3 regions of the Peptacetobacter sp. AB845 genome follow, and region 1 is predicted to be linked to each of the others. Evidence: riboswitches for the same ligand, from Rfam matches in the RefSeq annotation. Region 1 holds a riboswitch; each other region holds the start of a gene.
The links. A riboswitch is a leader RNA that binds a small molecule or an ion and turns the genes downstream of it on or off. The one in region 1 is predicted to bind glycine.

Region 1 (3,218 bases):
AACGATTTTAACTCTTATTGGGCTATTTCCATAGATTTATCTGATATTAAATATGTGAACAATAATTTTGGGTACTCTCATGGTGATAGATTAATACAGAATTTAGCAGATAGTATAGAAGATACATTTGAAGATATAGGAAACTGCTTTAGAATAGGCGGAGATGAGTTTATAGTGCTTATAAAAAATGAACCTAAAGAAAAGGTTGAAAGGTATATAGAACTTTTCCAATCTGTAATAACTTCTTACAACCAACTTCATGATATAAAAATGATAACTTCTATAGGCTATGATTCATACAAATACGGTTACGATAAATCTATATTTGATTTAGTAAGTAGAACGGACTACATGATGTGTAAAAACAAAAGAAAATTCAAAACATCATGGATGCCTGACGAAGATGAAGAGTAAAAAAATAGCTGTTGCGTACTTTGCAACAGCTATTTTTTATATTTACATTTATTTTTTATACTTACATTTCTTTTATTTTATAATCAAATCCTGCTTCATCCATTATATTTAGGTATGGCATTGGATCAAAGTATTCTGGAGAATATACTCCTTCTCCTGTCCATATTCCTCTACCTATAAGCTCTATTGCTATTGCTGCACCAAATCCTGTCTGTGCAACTACTGCCTGCATTCCCCAATCTTTCATAGATTCCTGATTGTCAAATGTCTGATACATCATTATTTCTTTTTCTTTACCATCTTTAATTCCCTTACAATGTATTCCAACACACATTTCTCCAACCATTTCATTTCCTATGTCTTTAGGCTGTGGAGCACATGCAGCTACAACATCTCTAGGAGAAACTTTTACTCCACCTACTTCTACAGGTTTAGTTCCTCTAAGTCCTAATTTATCTATAACTTTTAATGCATTCATAAGATTTTCGTCAAGAGATATTTTATATGTAACTCTTTCTAATCCGTACTGTTCAAGGTATCTAGGCATTGTAACAGTTTCTTCGTGTTCTATTTTTACTAGAGTATTTTCTCCAACTTCTGGCATATCAAATTTTTCTTCTCCAGCAAAAGCATCTTCTACTATAAATCCACCGTTATTTTTATCCCATTCAACATTAGGATTCATACATTCATCTAAAACTGTCCATACATTGAATCCAAAAGTAATATCATCTTTATCCGCAGAAGGTATCTGAAGATTTCCACCGTCTTTTACATGTATTTCTTTTATTTCATCAAATAATTTTGTTGCTGCATATTTTGCAAATACATTTACAACTCCTGGATCTATTCCCATACATATACAAGCTAACTGTCCATTTTCTGCCCATTTTTCGTGTCTATCAAAATTGTACTTTGTCATTGGCTCCGTATAACTGTTTTCTATACCTAGACCAAATGCTGGATTTTCCATTGGAACAGACCAAGTTCCCATATTTCCGTAGTTTGCTCCTGCTTCAAATGCTGCATCAAATATATAATTGCTTAAAAATGGAGCTGTTGCATCCATAACAAAATCTAAGTCGTATTTTTTTACAAGTTCTTTCATACTTTCTTTTGATTTTGCATTTACAAATTCTGGTTTGAATCTATCGTAATCTCCTAGATTATCACACACTTCTTTTGCTCTGTCTAAATCATAATCAGAAACAACTACAAGCTCTAGCCAATCGCTATTCTTATCTCTTTCCTTTAATATCCTTAAAATTGATTCACCGACTGCTCCGGCACCTACTAATAACATTCTCATATCTTTTCTCTCCCTTTTGTATATAGTCTTGCATCTTGCACAAATATGGGTTTCTCTTTTTATTATAAATAGGTATAAAAAATACCAACCTTCAAAAAATATAAAAAGAGATACAGATACACAAATAAATGCATCTATATCTCTGTCCTTTTGCCAGTTGGTTATATCCTCGTAGGCGGTGAATTTAATCACTCTCTCCAAAGTATCGTCAGACTGCCCTCCTTTTGCCTGTCAGTTTCCACAGAAACAAGATGAAATTTCTGTTTTGCTTCTTCGGCGCTTTATTTAAAAAGTCTCTAATGCAGTCCTCATCCGAACATATTTGATTGTCATTTTTATAATATAAGATTTTCATCAAACTGTCAAATTTTTTAATTATAAATATTTAATTATTTTTATCTATAAATAAATATTTACTTAATCCCAACCATCATCATCTCTATCTTCACTTTTTTCATAACTTTCTAGCTGACTTACATGATACCCTATATCATCGAGCATATTCTCTTCAAATTCTTTTAAAATACTCTCTTTAAACGTTATAGGTGTCATCTTTTCTATTGGCTTTGCAAGTCGAAGTGCTGTTTTTTTAAGCTCCAATAATTTTGAATTAGTTGATTCATTATCCTCAGAATTATTTATACAATTAATAAATTCATCTAGTGAATATATTTTAAACTTTTTAATCTTTTTACCCTCTGCTATTGCTTCAAGTAGACCTATAAAAATTTCTTGATAAGTAGATTCTTTTCCCATTTTTAGAGCTTCTGCGGTTTCAGGTATTAAATCTTCAAACAGAACCCTTTTAGGATCTTTTCCTACTATTCCCCTACTTTCAGCATAAGGAATTATTTTTTCATTTGGATAGGAAATAAGTCTCTTCATAAATTCATCATCTGTTATTCCAGTAATGTAGTATTTATTTCCTTTTAGGCCCTCAATCTTTTTAATCCGGTCAAAATATCCTTTAAGCATATTTCTTCTTATTGTATCGTTGCTAAAAATTAGCCCTCTTCCAAGAGGCTCAGATGGTTTAATCTCTATAAATTTTGTAGATTCATTTATAGGCTCTCTAAGTTTTCTGTTTGGAGACACCCTGACAGCCACTAAATCATCATATCCCTTGCTTTCTAAAAGTCTAAGTGGACAATTATCATAAAATCCACCATCTATAAATGTCCTTCCATCTATATCTTCACTCTTAAAAACAGGTAAATTAGCACTTGCCATTATGTAATCTTTTATCTTTCCTTCTGGAATATCTTCCTTAAAAATCTCTACTGGTACAGGTTTTAATCCGTCAAATTCTATTGTAACAAGGCCAAAATCCATATCTGACTTACGAATTTTTTCTTCATCTATGTATAAATCTAAAATTCTTCTAAGCTTTGCAGTATCAATTCCTTTATTTTTTATTACTTTTTTAGCCTCTGTAGATGCGTACTCTAGCATGCCTCTATCTATATTTTTATCGACTAAATTTTCCATAAACTGG
Region 2 (3,218 bases), 740 kb from region 1:
GAATAAATACTTTAAAAAACAAAAAGAGATGTAACAGTTTTCTATTACATCTCTTTTTCATTGTTTTGTCTTTTGAATCTTAAATCTTAACTTTATATTTAATATTGATTTCGCACCACCAAAATCAATACTATAAACTCACTTAATATCTCCCGATTTTACTATTATTTAAATCAATTAATCTTATACTTATAATTTTATACTTTTAATATGAAATTTTATAGTTTATTTTTGATCCTTATCTGAATCTCCATTTACATATTTCTTGTATATCCCCATTACTACTCCACTAAGTGCAAATAGTGCTATAGCATTTGGTATAACCATTAAACCATTGAAACAGTCAGCTAACTGCCAAACTAATTCAACTTTTAATGTAGATCCAACTATTATAAATAGTATAACTATTAGTGAATATATTTTTACTGCCTTCTGTCCGAATAAATATTTTACGTTTATCCGTCCAAAGAAATGCCATCCAAGTATAGTAGAGAATGCGAAGAATAATAAGCATATTGCTATAAATAAATCTCCTCCACTACCAAAAGTATTTACGAAAGCTGTCTGAGTAAGTGCTATACCTTCTTTTCCTGAATCTAAAACACCACTAGTTAATATAGAGAATGCTGTTAAGTTTAATATTATGAAAGTATCTATAAATACACTGACCATAGCTGTTAATCCCTGTTCATGAGGGTTTTTAGCTGCTGCTCTTGCGTGTGCATGAGGTGTAGAACCCATACCAGCTTCATTAGAGAATAATCCTCTTGCTACACCGTAACGTATAGCTTCTTTTATAGATATACCAACTGCACCACCAAGTACTGCTTTTGGATTAAATGCTCCAACTATTATCATTTTAAAAGCTTCAGGAACTTCTGATATATTCATTCCTATTAAAGCTAAACTTCCTATTATATATACGAATGCCATTATAGGTACTATTTTTTCAACAACTGATGCCAATCTCTGTGTTCCACCTATAAACACAAATCCCGCTACTACAGCTATTAATAAACCAACTGTTATTGGAGGTATGTTTATATTTCTACTTGCAAAAACTTCTGAGAATGCTGCACCAATTGAGTTTGACTGAACCATATTACCCATAAATCCAAGTGCAAATATTATTAATACTGAGAATGTCGCTGCTAAGACTTTACCAAATTTCCCTTTAAATGCAGCTCTGATGTAGTATACAGGTCCTCCTGTTACCTCGCCATCTACAACTGTTTTATATTTCTGAGCAAGAGTTGCTTCTGAATAAATTGTAGCCATTCCAAAGAATGCACTAAGCCACATCCAGAATATAGCCCCTGGTCCACCAGAAAGAAGTGCTGTAGCTGCACCAGTTAAGTTGCCTGTACCAACCTGAGCTGCTATAGCTGTTGCTAATGACTGGAAAGGTGTCATTTCACCGTGTTCTTTCTTTTCACCATTTAACTTTAGGTTTCCGAACACTAATCTGAAGCCCTCTCCAAATTTTCTAACCTGTATAAATTTTAATTTGAATGTGTAGTATATTCCAACTCCACATAAGATGAATAGTAGTAAGAAATTCCATAAAAATCCATTTACGGCTACTACTATGTCTAATAGATTGTCTAAAAATAATTCCATGCGTTTACTCTCCTTTTCTTTTATTTTTGGAAATAAAAATAGAGCTGATATATCAGCTCCAAAAAATAAGAGTAGAACATTTGCAAACAGACTTTTAAAATTTAATCTGCCTTACTGCTCTGTCCTTTTGCCTGAGAGATTTGCAAACCAAGTTTGCGTACACCTTCGGCGCCCCTTTTTTGGAGACTCTCCAGAGTTCCTAATAGATTTTATTAATATTTATAAATACAACTTATCCATCTGCTTTTTATAATATCATCTATTTTATTCAATTACAATATATTTTTTAAATTAATTATAATTTTCAAAAAACACACATATTTTATTTTTATTTTTATAAAATATGTGTGTTTTATTGTTAATTTATTTATTTTTAGATGTATACAATTATTTTTTTTACAGTACTAAAAAATAATTGTATCTATATAAAGAGTTTCTATTTTTCTATACTTTTGTTTATTAAGCTACTAAATTATATTAGCTTAAAACTATTCTTTAAGTGTTCTCATTGCATTTAATACTGCTATAAGAGCAACTCCTACATCTGCAAATATTGCTTCCCACATATTTGCAACTCCACCAGTACTCATAAGCATTACTATTACTTTTACACCCATTGCAAATACTATATTCTGCCAAACAATTTTATTTGTTTTTTCAGATATTCTCTTAGCTATAGGTAGTTTTGATAATTCATCTGTCATAAATACTATATCACTTGCTTCTATAGCAGCATCAGATCCAACACCACCCATTGCTATACCTACATCTGCTCTAGCTAAAACTGGGGCATCATTTATACCATCACCTATGAATATTGTATTTCCTGTACTATTTTCATTTGCGATTTCTTCAAGTATTTCAACCTTCTGATTAGGTAGAAGTCCTGAATAATGTTTGTTTACTCCAACTTCTTTAGCTATTTTAGCTGCAGCAGCTTCATTATCACCAGTTAGCATAACTACATTTGTTATTCCAACTTTTCTCATTTCTTCTATTGCTCTTTTACTATCTTCTTTAACTTCATCAGATATTACTATACATCCTGCAAATTTTCCATCTACTGCAACATATACAGTTGTTCCGCTTTCTTCTATTTTTTTGTATTCTATATTTTCACTATCTAAAAGTTTAGAGCTTCCTGCAAGTATTGTTTTACCATTGTATAAAACTTTTATACCATGTGCTGCTATTTCTTCGTACTTGTCTATTTCACTTAATTTTACTTCTTCTTCAAATTTTTCATTATAGCTTTCCATTATAGATTTTGCTATTGGATGATTTGAGTTTGCTTCTGCAATAGCTGCATATTTTAATAACTCATCTTCTGACATTCCAACAGGATTTATTTCTGTAACCTTGAATACACCTTTAGTTATAGTACCTGTCTTATCAAGAACTACTGTGTTTGCTTTTCTTAAAGTTTCTAAATAGTTACTTCCTTTTATAAGTATACCGTTTTTAGATGCAGATCCTATTCCACCAAAGAAACTTAGAGGTATTGATAATACTAATGCACAAGGACATGAAACTACTAGGAATATTAATCCTCTGTATAACCAATCTCTAAATACAGCACCTTCAATAACTAGTGGTGG
Region 3 (3,218 bases), 210 kb from region 1:
ATCAATTGAAGACAAATTTAATTCTGTTTTTGAAGAATTAGTAAAAGTTAGAAATAGAATGGCTAAAAAATTAGGGTATGATGATTTTGTAGAATTAGGATATTTAAGAATGAAAAGAACAGAATACACTGAAAAAGATGTGGATAAGTTTAGAAAAGAAGTTAGAGAAAAATGGATTCCTCTTGTAGATGAGTTTAATAAACAAAAGAAAGAAAGACTAAACATTGATGAGTTGAAATATTATGACGATGATGTTGAGTATCCTGGATGGAATATGGAGCCTGTAACAGATTACGATGAAACACTAGAAGCAGCATCAAAAATGTATCATGAATTATCTAAAGAAACCGGCGAATTTTTTGACTTCATGATAGAAAATGGGTTTATGGACTTAGAAACAAAAGAATCTAAGGGATTTGGTGGATATTGTACATATATTCCAGAAATAAAAGCACCGTTTATTTTCTCTAATTTTAATAAGACTTTTGATGATGTGGATACATTGACTCATGAAGCTGGACATGCATTCCAGTTATATATGTCGAGAAATATAGATATGCCTGAAATAAATTTCCCAACTCTTGATTGTTGTGAGATACACTCTATGACTATGGAGCTTTTAACTTGGCCTTGGATGAAGTTATTCTTTAAAGATGATGAGGAAAAATTTAAAAGAACTCATATGGCAACGATTGTTAGATTGATTCCTTACTGCATGATTGTAGATGAATTTCAGCATATTATTTATAAAAATCCAAAGCTTACTCCAGAAGAGAGAAATTCAGAATGGAGAAGGTTAGAAAAAATATATACACCGTGGAAAAACTATGACGGAAATAAGTTTTTAGAAAAGGGATGTTGGTGGTTTAAACAAGGACATATATTTAAAAATCCATTTTATTATATAGATTATGCACTTGCGGAGGTATGTGCTCTACAGATTTGGAGCAATATGGAAGAAAATTATGATGAAGTTTTAGAAAATTATATGGAAATTTGTAGGGATGCAGGTAAAAGATCTTTTGTTGAAACTGTAAATGCAGGAAATTTAAAATCTCCATTTGAAGAAGGGTGTTTAGATAACATTATAGGAAAAATCTATAATTGGAGTGTTGGTAAGATAGACAGAAAGTAATTTATGCAACTTCATATAGTGCAGTTTAAATATTTACAATAGTTAAAGAATATTATGTTAAATATAATATAAATTTTAATATATATATAGAAAATAAAATAAAACAGATGAAAAAGCCAAAAAAATAAAAAAATATAACTAACAACCTTAAGAAAAATTCAAAGATGTAAGTGGTTAAAATCAAGTATATAACTAACTTTTATAAGTTATTAGAAAATAATGTGAAAAATATTTGAAAAAATAATAGAAAAAAATTAAAAAAAAGGCTTGATATTTGTATCGAAAATTTATATACTTAACTTAACAAATATAGAAACAAGCAAAAAAATATTTCTGGATGAAGCGTATAGGAGACTTCCTTAAATGGGGACCGAAGGTACAAACATCTACTATTTCCCAATAGTAAATGTGAATTTCTCAGGTGAATATACTATATAGCGGACAGATCTCTGAAAAAGAATTTTGACAGAGAAGACAAATTGGGAAATTTGTTTTCTCTGTTTTTTTGTTTAAAGTTTCTAGGATGAAAGAGAGTGTAATGATGTTTATAGTAACAAATAATTCTAAAATAAAGGATAGTTTTCCTGAAATGGATGTAAGACTTATTGATACATCTTACATAGGTGTTCTTGAAGAATGCAGAAAACATATTCACAAAGGATGTAGATTACTTTCACATCCGCTTTATGGAAGTGTTAAACCTAATGAAACTCCTTACAGAACAGTTATAATGGCTGATGGAGCTGGATTAGATTTTCAGTCAGTGGAACTAATAGAAGATGCTATAAATACAGCTTCTAAATTCCAAAATGATAAAGTAACTCCAAATTGGATAGAGAGTGTTATGGATGATTTTAGAGTTATAGACTTAGATATAATGACTAACACAATCTCGAGAATCCAGTATGAGTATTAAAAGAATAGTATTAGACGGTTAATTGGAAAACATTTACAGACATACCTGTATAACGGGAAAACATTTTTTAAGAAGTTGTACTAGTAATTACTATTCAAAATAATAATATTGTTTTAAATTTTGAATTTTAAATTAATAAAAGATTTATATTTCAATCAGGAGGATGACGAAATGGAAAATTTATATGACATAGTCATAATCGGTGGAGGACCAGCTGGACTAGCTGCAGGAATATACGGAGCTAGAGCTAAAATGAAAACTCTAATATTAGAAAAAACTAAAAATGGTGGACAGATAGTTATAACTCATGAAGTTGCAAACTATCCTGGATCTGTTGAAAATGCAAGTGGTCCATCTTTAACAGCTAGAATGGTTCAGCAGTGTGATGAATTCGGTGCTGAAATAAAAAGAGATGGTATAGTTGAAGTTCAGCTTGAAGGAGATATAAAAGTATTAAAAGGTGAAAGTGGTACAGAATATAGAACTAAAGCTGTTATAGTTGCAGCTGGTGCAAGCCCAAGAAAAATAGGATGCCCAGGAGAAGCAGAATTCACTGGTAAAGGTGTTTCTTACTGTGCAACTTGTGATGCTGACTTCTTTGAAGACTTCGAAGTATTCGTAGTTGGTGGAGGAGACAGTGCTTTAGAAGAAGCTATGTACTTAACTAAATTCGCTAGAAAAGTTACAATAGTTCACAGAAGACAGGGATTCAGATGTGCTAAGAGTATAGAAGAAAAAGCAAGAAAGAACCCTAAAATAGAATTCTTACTAGATACAGTAGTTGAAGAAATAAAAGGTGACGGAATACTAGAATCTGTAGTATTCAAAAATACAGTTACTGGAGAAACTCATGAATATTTCGCTGATGAAGAAGACGGAACAATGGGTGTATTCGTATTCATAGGTGTTATAGCTCAGACTGATTTATACAAAGGTATATTAGATATGGACGAACAGAACTACTTATTAACTGACGACCACATGAGAACTAACATACCAGGTGTATTCGCAGCTGGTGACTGCAGACAGAAACCTTTAAGACAGGTTGTAACTGCAACAGCTGATGGTGCAATAGCAGCAACTCAGGCTGAAAAATACATAGAAGAACACTTTGCTGAATAATAAGTAAAGATTAAATTTAAAAATTAAAATAATAAAAAAGCATAT

Region 2: it holds a riboswitch for glycine, as region 1 does, so the genes downstream of both, ACK2WO_RS00835 (alanine/glycine:cation symporter family protein) here and ACK2WO_RS09450 (saccharopine dehydrogenase family protein) in region 1, are expected to answer to the same signal.
Region 3: it holds a riboswitch for glycine, as region 1 does, so the genes downstream of both, ACK2WO_RS10495 (GrdX family protein) here and ACK2WO_RS09450 (saccharopine dehydrogenase family protein) in region 1, are expected to answer to the same signal.

What each region holds. Positions count from the first base shown of each region.
Region 1 covers NZ_CP180001.1:2,002,144-2,005,361, forward strand. The annotation lists gene ACK2WO_RS09445 (GGDEF domain-containing protein) at 1-414, shown strand, start outside; gene ACK2WO_RS09450 (saccharopine dehydrogenase family protein) at 476-1,723, opposite strand; glycine riboswitch at 1,930-2,035, opposite strand; gene ACK2WO_RS09455 (patatin-like phospholipase family protein) at 2,141-3,218, opposite strand, start outside.
Region 2 covers NZ_CP180001.1:191,563-194,780, forward strand. The annotation lists gene ACK2WO_RS00830 (DUF1097 family protein) at 1-6, shown strand, start outside; gene ACK2WO_RS00835 (alanine/glycine:cation symporter family protein) at 226-1,620, opposite strand; glycine riboswitch at 1,730-1,824, opposite strand; gene ACK2WO_RS00840 (heavy metal translocating P-type ATPase) at 2,109-3,218, opposite strand, start outside.
Region 3 covers NZ_CP180001.1:2,216,961-2,220,178, reverse strand. The annotation lists gene ACK2WO_RS10500 (M3 family oligoendopeptidase) at 1-1,135, shown strand, start outside; glycine riboswitch at 1,473-1,578, shown strand; gene ACK2WO_RS10495 (GrdX family protein) at 1,674-2,051, shown strand; gene trxB (thioredoxin-disulfide reductase) at 2,223-3,173, shown strand.